DNA from 4 places in the Cobetia sp. cqz5-12 genome. Region 4 is predicted to be linked to each of the others. Evidence: predicted binding sites of a transcription regulator. Region 4 holds the regulator's gene; each other region holds the start of a gene.
The links. Region 4 encodes sigma-54, which starts transcription at its own class of promoters, with help from an activator protein. Its sites were predicted from a motif close to TGGCACNNNNNTTGCTNT; they were not measured.
Positions count from the first base shown of each region.

Region 1 (3,738 bases), 1.2 Mb from region 4:
TTGGCGGCCGACAGCGTACCGGGGCCGACATCCACCTCGCCCCGCGCCACCATCGAGGCCACTTCACGCTCGGAATAGGCGATCGCCAAGGTGTTGAGCTGCTCGGCACGCATCTGATGGCCGGACAGCCACTCCTGCAGGAAGCGCTGCGAACCCGCCCCCTCCTGTCGCACCGCCCAACGCCGCTGCGAGCCGAACAGACCGCTGGGGTCGATGGACAAATGGCGGTCGTCATTGCGGATGATCAACCCCTGAGTGCGGCGCGCAAGCCGCACCATCACCCATTGGCGATAGCCATCATGTCCGCGAATCAGCGCCGGATGCCGCAGCGCCGCCTCCTCCGCACGCCCCCAGTGAATGGCGCAGACATCAGCCCGCCCCTGGCTGAGCAGATCAAGCCCCAGACGCGTGCCAGTGACGCTCATGCCATAGAAGGCGCTACCGGCATGCTGCTGATTGAGGCGCATGGAGAGCGCGGCCAGCAGCGGATCATCGCTGCCGGTGATCATCAGGCGATCCGCCAGTACACCATGATGGCTGGACTCGAGAATCCATTGCTCCACCAGTCGCCGTGGAAACAACCACTTGCCGGTCACCTTGGTCGCCGGCATGGTGCCGTCACTAGCCAGCTGATAGATCTTCTTCTCGTTGAGGTGCAGCAGGCGCGCAACCTCCTGCACCGTCAGGAAGGGGTTGTCGTGGGGGACCGGAGCTTGCCGGCCGGTAGCCGTACCTGAAGACTCAGCGGCAGAGCTGCCTGAAGGTGCGCCGAGTTCGGAGGAAAAGCCCTGTGAGAGTGTGTCGCCCAGCGGCGAACAGAGACGGCTCATCACTGGCCCTCCTTGTCGTGCCCGGCTGCGGCAACTGATGAGGATTGCTTGCCTGACGCGTCATGACGAGACGACTTGAGGGCGTCGCCTGCACGTAGCGGCGGGATGGCGTCCAGCACCAGCCGCCCGGCAGGGTCCACGGCCTGGAAATGGCGTCCCTTGGCGCGTGCGATCAACAGCACGCCAAAGCGTTCCGCCAGCTCCACCCCCTTCTGCGTGACGCCGGAGCGCGAGACCAGCACCGAGATCCCCGCTTGAGCCACCTTCAATACCATCTCGGAGGTCAGGCGACCAGTGGTATAGAAGATGTTGGCCCCCTGATAATCACTGGCATCATCACTCAGCGGCGCCAGCCAGCTCAGCCCCGCCAGCGTATCGACGGCGTTGTGGCGGCCGACATCCTCGATGAACGCCAATACCTCATCATCGCGGCACAGGGCGCAGCCATGTACCGCGCCGGCCTTGCGATAGGTCGCGTTGTGCGCCGCCAGCGCCTCCAGCAGGCGATACAACAAGGCCTGACTGAAGGGGCCTGCGTCCAGCGCGGCCAGTGATTGGCGCTCCAGCAGATTGCCGAATACCGTGCCCTGCCCACAGCCGGTGGTTACGGTGCGCTTGCCGAGGCGCTGCTCGATATCCTCGGGCAGATGACGCGTCACCACCGAGGCGCTCTCGACTTCCCAGTCCACCTGCAGCGCCTCGAGGTCCTCCAGCTCACCCAGCAAGCCCTGATTGCGCAGATAGCCGGCCACCAGCGCCTCAGGTTCGGCGCCCAGGGTCATCAAGGTGACGATCTCGCGACGATTGAGATAGATGGTCAGCGAGCGCTCGGCGGCAATGGACTGCTGATGGCGCTCACCGCGCTCATCCATGACTTCGATGTCCAGCGTAGTGGGTAGTGTGGCGCGACTGATCGCTGGCCGTGCAGAGGGCATCATGAACTCGGGTCTCCCTGATCGAGCCGGTTGGAATGGCAATTCTTGCGCTGAATCGCCGTAGAGTACCAGTCCGATGGCAGAGCTGTCCCCGCACTGACTGATCGAGACCCTGATATCCCGCGCAGCGGCATGTATCTTGCAAACCAGTACCATCGCAACATTCTTTTCAGACCCGCTTGCGGGTACAGCAGTGATCAAGGAAGCCATGTCTGAATCCATCCCTCCCCGCAGTGACGACACCCGCTGGTTGAGCGTCACCCTGGCGCCCACCACGCAGAAACTGGGGCGTTTCAGCATCGACACCTGGCGGATTGCCGACCTCTCGCCCTCCGCAACGCCAGAGGCGGACACGCACGCAGCAGAGCCTGCCGCCGCTGAAGAAGTGGCGCATCGCCGCATCCTGCCGCTGCAGCTTCATCTGACTGAGCGCACCGATTACCGCTACAACCTGCGCTGCGAGCAGCCGCGCCTGTTCGTCCAATGCGATGAGCGCGAAGCCGACGGCATGCAGCCCCGCGTGGTGACAGCCTGTCAGGAGGTGGCATCACAGTGGATGGATGGCGACCAGCTGGTGCTGGACGTGCCGATGCCGCCGGCCTTGATGGTGTGGCTGGAAGCCTACCTCGCCCGTCACGGTGAGCGCATCGACGAAGGCAAGAAGAAGAAACGCAAGGGCGCCGGGCGCGCCAGTCAGGCAGAGCAGCAAGCCGCGACGACCAACAAGGCGCAACAACCCGGTGATGGTACGGAAAGCACGTCATGAGCCAGCACGACGATAACGCAAGCCCTGCCAATGAAGGCCTGTTCTCGCGCTGGTCACGCCGAAAGCAAGGCGACAGCCGGCGTGAAGACCAACTGGCACAGCTGGACAGCCTCGAGGGAACCAGAGGCAACACCCTTCCGCCCTCACAGGCGGGAGACGTCGCTGACAACAGCGCTGTTACCCCTGCAGCGAGCGCCTCGCAGCACGCCCCCCTGAACGGCGACAGCCCCTCCTCGGCAGCCGAGCAGGCATCACCTGAGGGCGATCAGCAGGCATCGGACGCTGACGATACCGAAGTGTCAGCCATCGAGCTGCCAGACCCCGACACCCTGACACCAGACGCCGACATCAGCGCCTTCATGCAGAGCGGCGTGGATCCGGCGCTGCGCCAGCGTGCACTGCGACGCATCTTCATGGGTGGCGAGCACTCGGTGCGCGATGGGCTGGATGACTACGACCAGGACTTTTCCAAGATGCGCCCCCTCGCCGAAGGTGTCGCCGACACGCTGCGCAGCTGGACCCGCAAGGTCGAAGAAGGCCTGGAAAAGCTCGATGAGACAAGCGAGACACCCCAGGCGGATACGACGCTGGAGACACGCGAACAGATCCCTGAGCAGGCGCCTGACGGTGGGGCGCCAGTGGATGAGTCACACGCGTCGCACAGGGACGAGATAGTCGAATCACCAAGCCCGCAAGCGATGTCAGCAGAAGACTCGTCCGAGCCAGCTCCCGCGTCAGATGATAACGGCGTCGTCCGCGACAAGCCGTGACCCGGGGCTGGCCCCATAAGCGCATCAGGGCTCAGGATTAAGGACTAAGGCCCAAGGGCGTCAGGATGACGCGCCGCATAACCGACATGAGTCATTATGACCCACGAGTAAGCCGGACACATCTGACCGAGGTCATCCTGATGCCTCATGAGTCACCCTGACGCGCCTGCTCAAGGCGCACTGACTGCAACGCACCTGCAAGATTCAGCATGACATGCCAATACTTGAAGATGATGACTGGCGTCAACCGCCTACGGTGATGAGTGCCTGCGCGACCTGACAGCGCCTTTCTCTCATCAGGCGTAAAACGGCAATGGCATCAACAATATGCAAAGACGGTTGGCATGTCATGAATCCCTCACTGAAAGACTGTCGATCGCCGACCCGGCCCTCACCGCGAAAGACCGCGAGAGGCCGCGAGAATCAGCGACGACCGG
Region 1 covers NZ_CP044522.1:2,012,688-2,016,425, reverse strand. The annotation lists gene F8A90_RS08535 (helix-turn-helix transcriptional regulator) at 1-830, opposite strand, end outside; gene F8A90_RS08530 (formate dehydrogenase accessory sulfurtransferase FdhD) at 830-1,765, opposite strand; gene F8A90_RS08525 (DUF3305 domain-containing protein) at 1,974-2,531, shown strand; gene F8A90_RS08520 (DUF3306 domain-containing protein) at 2,528-3,301, shown strand.
Region 1: a site for sigma-54 is predicted at 1,894-1,911, ahead of F8A90_RS08525 (DUF3305 domain-containing protein). Genes of this name have one in related genera too.

Region 2 (3,738 bases), 360 kb from region 4:
AGAACGCCACCGATAGCTGAGGCTCGGCCGCCAGTGCCGCGATGAGTCGCCGCTGATCTGAGTCGTCATCAGACACAAGAAGGCCCCGCCTCCCATGAGGCGGGGCCTTCTTGTGTCTGGCTCGGGGAGAAAGACGTCCGCTTATGCCGAGGCGGGCTGCTGCTCGCTCTGTTGCTTGCGGTCCGCGACGGCGGCGTCATAGGCACGGCTTTCCTCGGCTTCAGTGGCGGCGCTGAAGCGCACCAGCAGCGCGAACAGCGAGATCACGATCACGCCCATGCCCAGGTACATCAGGCCTTCCTGGTAGGTCAGTTCCTCACTGCGGAACAGGAAGCCCGCGGCGACCGCGCCTGCGTTGCCGCCCGCACCGACGATACCGGCGACCGCGCCGAGTGCCTTGCGATTGACGAAGGGCACGATACCGAAGGTGGCGCCTTCCGCCATCTGCACGAAGAGGCTGAAGACCAGCATGATGCCGATGGCCACCGCGAGGGTTTCCATCTGGGCGAAGCCGACCAGCGCGACGCCTTCACACAGCAGCGCGATGAACAGCCAGCGCACGCGGCCCTTGAGGCCGGACTGGCGGGCGAACAGGTCGGAGAAGACGCCGCCCAGGGTGCGGGCGAACAGGTTCATCAGGCCGAACAGGCCCGCGATGAGGCCGGCGGTGGCGAGATCGAGATCGAAATGATCGAAGAAGTAGATGGCGGCGACGTTATTGATGGTCAGCTCGACCCCGAAACAGGCGCCATAGACGAGGAACAGGGCCCAGACGCGGATGTCGCGTGCCGCCGCGCCGAAGGTGGCGCGCATGCTGTATTCCTTCTCGGCCTTGGGCAGCTCACCACGCTCACGCAGCTCGCTGAAGTTGCCATCCGGGGCATCCTGGGTGAAGAAGTAGTAGGCGATACCGGTGAGGAACAGCACGATGCCCGGCACGACCATCGCCAGACGCCAGCCCAGGGTCTGCTCGACGCCCAGCATCAGCAGGCCTGCCATCACCAGCGGCATCAGCATCTGGGTGGTGCCGCCGCCCAGGTTGCCCCAGCCCGCAGTGGTGGCGTTGGCGGTACCGACCACATTCGGACCGAACATCACGGAGGTGTGGTACTGGGTGATGACGAAGGAGGCGCCGATGGCACCGATGGCCAGGCGGGCCAGGAAGAAGGATTCGAAGCTGTCGGCAAAACCGATGCACATCACCGGCAGCGAGCCGAGGCACAAGAGCCAGGTGTAGGCCTTGCGTGGCCCGATGCGATCACACAGCACGCCGATGGCGAGACGCACGATCACCGTGATGGCGACCGAGGCGATGATGGTGTTGCCGATCTGGGTCTTGGTCAGGCCAAGGTCGTCACGCACCACGGCCATCAGCGGCGCGATGCCGAACCAGCCGAAGAAGCAGACGTGGAACGCGAACCACGACATGTGGAAGGCGCGCATTTGCGGGGTGTTGAAGCTGAACAGCCGGATGCGGCTGGCCTTGTTGCGGATATCCATGAGTGGGCTCCTGATTCAGCGTCGGTGCCGGGCACGAAGTCAGGTGTGCTCGGCGAGTGGTCGAACGGCTGTGAATGAACGACAGCAAGGGCGCCTCGTCTTTGAGGGGCCTGGTTCGACGCACTCGTACTCCGAAGAGCCTGGTCCACGTCATGGATAGCGATGGCAGCAGTCGGTGATGCCATGGTTGCCGGCAGCAGAGCGTCTGTGCGGCAAGTGACAGGAACAAAGCAAGTAGCGCGCCAGTTGCGGGGGTATGGTCGGGACAAGTCCCAGAAGATCAATGCCTTGGCGATGGCAGTGGCTTGGCCTGCGCCGGCGGTATCACGGGATGGCTGCCCACTCGATGCGCGCTGGCGGTGCGTCGGCAGGGCGCGAGGTACCAGTCTGGCGCACGCGAGTGGCGTTGGGAGCGCCGGGAAGGCGCGTGCCTCATTGCAGTGCAGCGGCGCTTTCGGCTTGACGGCTGCGAAGGCCCTTGGCCGCAAGGTTGCACCAGATTGCGGCACGAATCCTGCTTGGGTGTACCGCAAGACTCATGCCCGACTCAAGGAAACCTGACATGCCAGTGACCGTGCTGATCGTCGATGTCCGCAGTGAGCGCTCTGCCGCGCTGGAGCAGGCGCTATTGAGCGCCGGCTTCGAGGTGGCGCTGCGCGTCGACGAGCACGAGGACCTGCACGCGCTGGTCGAGCAGCATCAACCCGATGCGGTGATCATCGACGCCGACCTGCCCAGCCGCGACACCCTGGAGCATCTCGGCCAGCTGGGGCGACGCTATCCCAAGCCGATGATCATGCTGGCCAGTGAAGATGCCCCGGACCTCGTGCGTGAGGCGGCCGGCGCCGGCGTCTCGGCCTACGTGGTGGACCACGTCATGCCAGCGATGGTGCGCAGCATGGTCGAGGTCGCCATCACCAGCTTCGAGGCGCACCGTGCGCTCAAGGGGGAGCTCAACCGTACCCAGACCACATTGGTGCAGCGCCGCAGCGTCGATCGCGCCAAGGCCGTGGTGATGGAGACGCGCGGGCTCAGTGAAGATGCCGCCTACCAATACCTGCGCAAGACCGCCATGAACCGGCGCCTGGCCCTGCATGAGCTGGCCGATGAGCTGCTCAAGGCCGCGCGACGGCGTTGAGCCGGTCGCCGTACTGTCCTTCTCTCTCGATCGTTCAAGAGGTGTGCGTGATGCCCACAGATGTACCCCTGAATGGCCATCAGCTGACGCTGGGCCTGATGCCACTCAATGATGCCGCGCCCTTCGTGGTCGCTGAGCAGTTGGGGCTTTTCCGCGAGGAGGGGCTGGCGGTGACACTCAAGTGGCAACCTTCGTGGGCGGCGTTGCGCGATGACCTGCAGACCGGTGTGCTGCAGGGCGCGCAGATGCTGGCGCTGATGCCGCTGACCTCGACCCTGGGCCTGGATGGTCGCGCCACGCCGGTGATCAGTGCCATGACGCTCAATCTGGGCGGAAACTCCATCACGCTGTCACGCGCGCTGATGGCCACCCTCGGCGAGGATGGTCACGACCTCTCCAGCCCGTTGCAGGTCGCGAAGGCGCTGGCGGCGCATGTGCGCGAGCGCAAGCAGCGCGGTGAGCCGCTGCTCAAGCTGGCCAGCGTGCACCCGTTCTCCTCGCATCGCTATCTGTTGCGCTACTGGCTGGCAGCGGGCGGCATCAATCCGGACCGCGACGTCGAGATGCGCGCCGTGGCGCCGCCGCTGATGGCGGCACAGCTGGCCAGTGGCGCGCTGGATGGCTTCTGTGTCGGTGAGCCCTGGAACAGTCTGGCGGCGGCGCAGGGCATGGGGCAGGTGGTGGCAGGCAGTCACGATATCTGGCGCTTCGGGCAGGAAAAGGTGCTGGGCGTGCGCGAGGACTGGGCGGAGCAGCATCCGCTGGCGCATCAGGCTCTGATTCGCGCGTTGCTCAATGCCTGCGCCTGGCTGGACCGCCCCGGCAATCGGGCGAAAGCCGCCGAGTGGCTGCACGACGAGGGCATGCCGGAGGTGCCGATGAGCGTGGTGACACGCGGGCTGGAGGATGTCGATGTCGAGCAGTCGGTGGAGGAGTTTCAGCAGCACAACCCCGGCTGGACCATCTTCCATCGCTACGCAGCCAACTTCCCGTGGCGTTCCCAGACACGCTGGTACATCGCCCAGATGCAGCGCTGGGGGCATCTGCAGGGCTTCAATGACGAGGATCTCGAGGCGACGCTGACACGTTGTGTGCGACCG
Region 2 covers NZ_CP044522.1:442,845-446,582, forward strand. The annotation lists gene F8A90_RS02020 (hypothetical protein) at 1-20, shown strand, start outside; gene F8A90_RS02025 (NarK family nitrate/nitrite MFS transporter) at 142-1,500, opposite strand; gene F8A90_RS02030 (ANTAR domain-containing response regulator) at 2,063-2,638, shown strand; gene F8A90_RS02035 (CmpA/NrtA family ABC transporter substrate-binding protein) at 2,689-3,738, shown strand, end outside.
Region 2: a site for sigma-54 is predicted at 2,004-2,021, ahead of F8A90_RS02030 (ANTAR domain-containing response regulator). Genes of this name have one in related genera too.

Region 3 (3,738 bases), 960 kb from region 4:
GGCTATCGCGAGAAGTGCGAAACCGAAGTCGTGCTCGGCACGCGCCATGCCAGGAAGCCGGTGGTGATCAGCACGCCGGTCACCATCGCCGGCATGAGCTTCGGGGCCCTGTCCGCCCAGGCCAAGGAAGCGCTGGGGCGTGGTGCCTCGGAAATCGGTACCTCCACCACCACCGGCGATGGCGGCATGACCCCGGAAGAGCGCGGCCAGTCCTCGCGCCTTGTCTATCAGTATCTGCCGTCGCGCTACGGCATGAACCCGGATGACCTGCGCAAGGCCGATGCCATCGAAGTCGTGCTCGGCCAGGGCGCCAAGCCCGGCGGTGGCGGCATGCTACTGGGCCAGAAGATTTCCGAGCGGGTCGCGGGCATGCGCACGCTGCCGCAGGGTATCGATCAGCGCAGCGCCTGCCGTCACCCGGACTGGACCGGCCCGGATGACCTGGCGATCAAGATTGCCGAGCTGCGCGAGATCACCGACTGGCAGGTGCCGATCTACGTCAAGATCGGCGCGACCCGCACCTACTACGACGTCAAGCTGGCGGTGAAGGCGGGCGCGGATGTCATCGTGCTGGATGGCATGCAGGGCGGCACCGCCGCCACTCAGGATGTCTTCATCGAGCACGTCGGTATCCCGACCATGGCCGCCATCCCCCAGGCTACTCAGGCACTGCAGGAGATGGGCCTGCACCGTGAGGTGCAGCTGATCGTCTCCGGCGGGATTCGCAACGGCGCCGATGTGGCCAAGGCTATCGCACTGGGTGCTGATGCCGTGGCCATCGGTACCGCCGCCTTGATCGCGCTGGGCGACAACCATCCGCGTTACGCCGAGGAGTATCAGAAGCTGGGGTCCGCCGCCGGTTTCTATGACGACTTCCAGGATGGCAAGTGCCCGGCCGGTATCTCCACCCAGGACCCGGAGCTGAGCCAGCGACTGGACCCGGTCGCAGCCGGCAAGCGTCTTGCCAACTACCTGCGCGTGCTGACGCTTGAAGCCCAGACCCTGGCACGTGCCTGTGGCAAGTCACACCTGCATCATCTGGAACCGGAAGACCTGGTCGCCCTGAATGTGGAAGCGGCCGCCATGGCACGTGTTCCGTTGGCGGGCACCAACTGGGTGCCGGGACAGGGCGGTTACTGATAGCTCGATCTTCATTGTGCATGAGCGTGATTGGGCATCGCTGGCATTGCGCATGATTGTGATGGCAAAGGTGCAAAGATTTTTGTCAAGGAGGTCGCCGGAATCCTGCCCGGGAAATCTGTTGCAATGTCTGTTGCAATGTCTGTTGCAATGACAAGGGGTATTCTCCGGTTGATGTGGAGAGATATGACGTAACGCCATCGAGTCATCAAAGCGCCTCACCCTTCGGTGAGGCGCTTTCTTTGGTGGTGAGTACAATCAAGGAAAAAGGCCAATGTCATGCAAGCGAAAGTGCATCAGAATGCTGACGGTTGAGAAGCACGTAGTGTCGTGTAGATCGTGAGATCGTGATTCTCCCAGGATAAAATTTTCCCATTCTTTCAGCATCTTGAAGATATTCAATGAGAAATATGTCAAGCGTAGCAATTGGCTTATGAGGTGAGATTGGGTCAGGGCAATAATGGTGAATGAAAGCCGTTTGTCATGAGCTTTGTGTTCTGTTTTGGTGCGTGAATACCTTCATTTATTGTTCATATGTGAAGTGGGGATTTCAGACGATTTTGCCGAGCATGTGGGGCAATGATTTTGCCGTCAATGGCACGAAATATGCTCAAGAAATGGAGTGGTAGTCGGATGCACGTCATCGTCAAGACGGCGGCATTACAACAAGGACAATTTCTCAGAGCAGGGTCGTGTCATGAAAAGCCCGCAATCATCCTCTGTCACTGCCGGGATTCGAAGTCGGCAACACTATCCACGCATCGAGGCGCTGCCCGATGCCCAACGCTATCTGGTGGCATGCCAGTCTCCCGAGAGCCTGCCAGGCACTGGTGAGGCGGCGGGCAACGCCCGTCAGCAGATGCAGATGCATTGTCAGCTGATCAGTACGCTGCTGGGGCAGCTCGGTAGCCGCGAGGTGGGAGGCGCCGTGCAGTCCGCCCCGGCAACAGAGGCGTTGCCCACGGGCCCCGTCGACAACGCCCGTCTGCATCGCTGGTACGACGTCGATGACCGCCCGAAGGCCTGCGACGCACTGATCGGCGCCATCAGCGAGATCGGTGTCGCGGGGTGTCTGGTCATCATCGGCAGTGAGCATTTCGTGTGGCAGGTCGCCAATCTGGCTCAGCAGCAGGGGCTGCTGCTGGATGACATGGTGATGTTGCCGGTCGCTGCCCTGGGGCGGCATGTGTTCTGCGTGCACTGTCAGCAGGTCAGTGAGCATGTCATCCACTCGCCAGCAGCCTGTGATGGCTGCGGTTTGATGCTGGAAGTGCGTGATCATTTTTCCAAGCGTCTCGGCGCCTACATGGGCGTGCGAATCGATGCGGAAGCCCCGGGAGAGATTCCCCCACAGGAGGAGGTGGCACCATGTCTCGCTTCATGAAGGCGCGGGTCGCCGCGGTCGATCAGCTCAGCAGCAGCGTGCGCCGTCTCACTCTGGTGCCTGCCGATGAGGCGTCCCCCTTCACGCCGTTCTCGCCGGGCAGTCATGTGGTGCTGGGCATTCCGGGAGAGGGGCGGGTGTGTCGAAACGCCTACTCATTGATCAGCCCGCCGGATGATCCCTCGCATTACTGCATCGCGGTGCGTCGTCAGCCGGTCTCGCGTGGTGGCTCCGAAGCCATCCATTCCCGCGTGCAGGTCGGCGACGAGCTGGAACTCAGCCCGCCGGCCAACCTGTTTCTGCCGCACTGGCAGGCGCGCCACCACCTGATGCTGGCAGGCGGCATCGGCATCACGCCGTTTCTCTCCTACCTGCCGGAGCTCGAGCGGCGTGGCGCCAGCTGGGAGCTGCACCTGCGCAGCCAGGACCTCGACGTCGCCCGATTCCCGGAGGCCGCGCCCTATCTGGCGAGTGGCAACATCACCCAGCATCGTCTCGAACGCCCGAACCTGAAGGCCTTGCTGGCGCGTCAGCCCGCCGGTACGCACGTCTATCTCTGCGGCCCGCAGGCCATGATCGATGCCGTGAAGGACGCGGCGCGCGAGCTGCACTGGAGTCTCGCGCGCATCCACCACGAGGTCTTTGCCGCCCCGGAACCGGGGACTCCCTTCACGGCCGTGGCGCGCGCCAGCGGCGTGGAAGTGGCGGTCGGCGCCCAGGAATCGATGCTGGAAGCGCTGGAGCGCAGCGGTGTCGAGGTGACAAGCCTGTGTCGTGGCGGCGTCTGCGGGCAGTGTCGGGTCGAGATGCTGGAGGGGGAGGCGGAGCACCGTGATGCCTTCCTCGATGAACAGGAGCGGGCCAGTCAGTGCTGCGTGATGCCCTGCGTTTCCCGGGCACGCAGCCAGCGGCTGGTGCTAGATCTCTGAATACGTCTTTCGCGAGATGGACCCCCAAGGAGCAGGAACATGCAATTTTCCCCGCGAGATGACCAGGCGTTCCATGGTCTGTTCACCTTCAAGAATTCCGATCACGCCATCCAGCGTTTTCCCTTCCCGTTCCCGGAAGATGAGTACCGCTACTCGGTCAATATCGAGCCGCATGTCTTGCCGGGCAAGCCGGATTCCATCACCGAGCACATGCTGGATATCGATGAGCACTATCTGAGCGAGATCGCCGAGCGTGAGCGGGTGCTGGCCAAGGACCCCAGACGC
Region 3 covers NZ_CP044522.1:1,766,109-1,769,846, forward strand. The annotation lists gene F8A90_RS07545 (FMN-binding glutamate synthase family protein) at 1-1,140, shown strand, start outside; gene F8A90_RS07550 (dimethylamine monooxygenase subunit DmmA family protein) at 1,838-2,524, shown strand; gene F8A90_RS07555 (PDR/VanB family oxidoreductase) at 2,509-3,453, shown strand; gene F8A90_RS07560 (heme-dependent oxidative N-demethylase family protein) at 3,493-3,738, shown strand, end outside.
Region 3: a site for sigma-54 is predicted at 1,736-1,753, ahead of F8A90_RS07550 (dimethylamine monooxygenase subunit DmmA family protein). Genes of this name have one in related genera too.

Region 4 (3,738 bases):
CGCGCCGATGCCGGCAACGTCTCCATCGATGACAAGGACCTCTCCGCTGCCGCCATGCATCAGCGTGCACGCGCCGGCATCGGCTATCTGCCGCAGGAGGCATCGATCTTCCGCAAGCTGTCGGTGGCCGACAACATCATGGCGATTCTGGAGACCCGCAAGGACCTGGATCGCAATGGCCGCAAGGCACGCCTTGAAGAGTTGCTCGAGGAATTCAGCATCACGCACATCCGCGCCAGCGCCGGCATGAGCCTGTCCGGCGGGGAGCGTCGACGGGTCGAGATCGCCCGGGCACTGGCCACCGAGCCGGACTTCGTGCTGCTCGATGAGCCCTTTGCCGGCGTCGACCCCATCTCGGTGGGCGAGATCAAGAGCATCGTGCGCCAACTGCGCGATCGTGGCATCGGCGTGCTGATCACCGACCACAACGTGCGCGAGACACTCGATATCTGCGATACCGCCTATATCGTCGGCGATGGCCAGATCATCGCCCACGGTGACGCAGACTCCATCCTGGCCAACCAGCAGGTGCGCGACGTCTACCTGGGCCACGAGTTCAAGCTCTAGGGTCAGCAGATACGCTGAGCCCCACCGGAGGCGAAAGCTTCAAAAGCCGCTGCGTGATTTTATCGCGTAGCGGCTTTTTCATGTCTGACATCAGACGCATGCATGACGTCCATACCACCTTGGTGGAAACATGGCATGCAAGTTGCTTGAATATTCACGGCAACCACTTGTCAGTGCCCCGAGTCACGGTATAGCGTAGTAAGCACGTTCCTTTGCCGTGAATTGACTGACTCCATGAAACCCACCCTGCAACTCCGCCTCGGCACCTCGCTGACCATGACGCCGCAGCTTCAGCAAGCGATCCAGCTGCTGCAGCTGTCGACGCTCGACCTGCGTCAGGAGATTCAGCAAGCCCTCGAGTCCAACCCCATGTTGGAGCTCGACGAGGACTACGAGTCGCTGGATGTCGTCGAGACACAGGATTCGAGCGAGATCTCCACTGCCGACTCCTCGAGCGAGATTCCCGAGGAATACCCCCTCGACAGTGACTGGTCGGACCTCTACCAGGACCACGCCGGTAGCCTGACCAGCTCCGGCAGTGGCAGCGGGAGCGAAGAAGGGCCGGACTTCGATCGCAATACCAGTGTCGAGAGCCTGCAGGACCACCTGCGCTGGCAGCTGGCAATGACCGACCTCGATGGTCGTGAACGCCAGATGGCGGAGAGCCTGATCGATGCCGTCGACGGAGCAGGCTATCTGAGCCTGTCACTCGACGAGCTGGTCGATGGCCTGCGCGGCCAGGGTCTACCCGGCCTCAAGGCCTCCGAGCTCGAGCAGGTATTGTTGCGTCTGCAGCAGTTCGACCCGACCGGCGTCTTCGCCCGTGATCTGCGCGAGTGCCTGCTGCTGCAACTGGCACTGTTGCCGGATGACCTGCCGCTGCTGGCGCAGGCGCGACGCCTGGTACGTCAATTCCTCGAGGCACTGGGCAACGATGACCGCAAGCTGCTAAAGCGCCGCCTGAGCCTTGACGATGACGAGCTGGATCACGTCATCCGCCTGGTGCGCGCGCTCGACCCGCGTCCGGCATCCGCCTGGGGCGAGCCCGCCAGCGATTACGTGATCCCTGATCTGCTGGTGCGTCATACCCGCCACGGCTGGCAGGTCGAGCTCAACCCGGAAGCGCTGCCCAAGCTGCGCATCCAGCCGGAATACGCCGCGCTGATCAAGCGTGCCGACAAGTCCGCCGACAACACCTTCCTCAAGGACAACCTGCAGGAAGCGCGCTGGCTGATGAAGAGCCTGTCATCGCGCAATGACACCCTGCTCAAGGTCGGCCGCGAGATCATGGCGCGCCAGATCGACTTCCTCGAGCAAGGCGAGGAAGGCATGAAGCCGCTGATTCTGGCCAACATCGCCGAAGTGGTCGAGATGCACGAGTCGACCATCTCGCGGGTCACGACCCAGAAGTATATCCACACCCCGCGCGGCGTCTTCGAGCTCAAGTTCTTCTTCTCGAGCCAGGTCGGTGGCAGTGGCAGTGGCGACGCCCACTCAAGCACCGCCATTCGTGCCCGTATCCGCAAGCTGATCGCGGAAGAGCCGGCCCGCAAACCTCTCTCCGACTCTCGACTGGTCGATCTGCTCGCCAGCGATGGCATCGAGGTCGCACGCCGTACCGTGGCCAAGTATCGCGAGGCGATGGGCATCCCGTCCTCCAGCGAGCGCAAGCGTCTGGCCTGACGCGACACCTGCGGCTGCCATGCCCTCACCTCTACAGTGGCAGCCGCCGCCAACTTCAAGTGCTGGATCTTCCGCTCGCCAGCTTATGACTTCGCGGGTATCAGGCGCCTGTCGCGCGCCCTGTCACCCCGTCAACCGCTCGTCAATGCCCCATCATGGCCAATGACGGAGCACAGGATGATGGCAAAAATCTGCCGCTCCGGTAGTGCCATTCTACGTCAATCGCATGTTTTTAAAGTCACTTTTGCGCCTATTGCACGTGGATGACACTTGGTGACCTCTCCGACAGGCTGCTTGCTCCACGCAATCGAAGCGCCTGAAAGGCGACGTACATGCAGGGATTGGCGACGAAAACGCGCCTTCTTGCGCGTCTTTCACGCACCACCCATCAGACGCTCCCTTGAAGTCCACTCCGTTACCCCTCACTGAGTTGAAGACAAGCACTGAGCCACGATGCAGCGCAGCGTTGATCTTTGCGCAAAGCTTGGGCATTGTCGGTACAGACGCTCACGACATCTGACGCCACTGGCAAGGGTGCGAAAACATCACCAGACGGTGGCCGTCAAGCCTGTTGCAGAGCGTCCGATCAGGGTTTGCTCGTAGTCAAAAAGGGTTACAATTGAATGGCAACCCGCTGGATAAAGGAGCGTGTCCATGCAAGTGAATATCACCGGGCATCATGTGGAACTTACCGATCCTCTCCGCGATTACGTCAACGAGAAGCTCGCTCGCCTCGAACGGCATTACGACAACATCACCAATGTTCAGGTGACACTGTCGATCGAGAAGGAGCGCCAGCAGGCTGCCTGCACCTTGCACGCGGCAGGCGCTGACCTCCACGCCCTGGCAGAAGACCCCAACATGTACGCTGCCATCGACGCGCTCGCCGACAAGCTGGATCGCCAGCTGGTCAAACACAAGGAAAAGTCCCAGGCTCGCTCTCAGGGCACCGGGACCCGTTGACCTTCAGCCATGACACTTGATCAGATCCTTCCCCCCGAGCGCACGCTCTACGGCGTCCCCGGGGGGAGCAAGAAGCGGGTGCTTGAATTCTTCAGCACCTTCATCGCACAGAACATTCCCAGCCTGGATAGTCAGGAAGTCTTCTCGCGCCTGATCGGGCGCGAGAGACTGGGGTCGACCGGCATTGGCCACGGTGTGGCCGTGCCCCATGCACGCAGCCCGCATTGCAAGACGCCAATCGCTGCGTTTCTGAAGCTCGGTGAACCCATCGACTTCGATGCCATCGACGGAGAACCCATCGATCTGCTGTTCGTGCTGCTGGTACCTGAGGAAGCGGATGAGACCCATCTGACGCTGCTCGGGCAGGTCGCGGAATTGCTCAATTCCCCGACCAATCGCTCGGCTCTGCGCCAGGCAGACAGCCAGCGTGCACTCTTTGAGGCATTGACCCAAGCCATCGCCGAATTACCGGCGCGCTGAATGACAGGCCCGGACATCGTCCGGGCTTTCGTCTTGCTGGCCTTC
Region 4 covers NZ_CP044522.1:803,601-807,338, reverse strand. The annotation lists gene lptB (LPS export ABC transporter ATP-binding protein) at 1-567, shown strand, start outside; gene F8A90_RS03415 (RNA polymerase factor sigma-54) at 802-2,250, shown strand; gene hpf (ribosome hibernation-promoting factor, HPF/YfiA family) at 2,905-3,213, shown strand; gene F8A90_RS03405 (PTS sugar transporter subunit IIA) at 3,223-3,693, shown strand.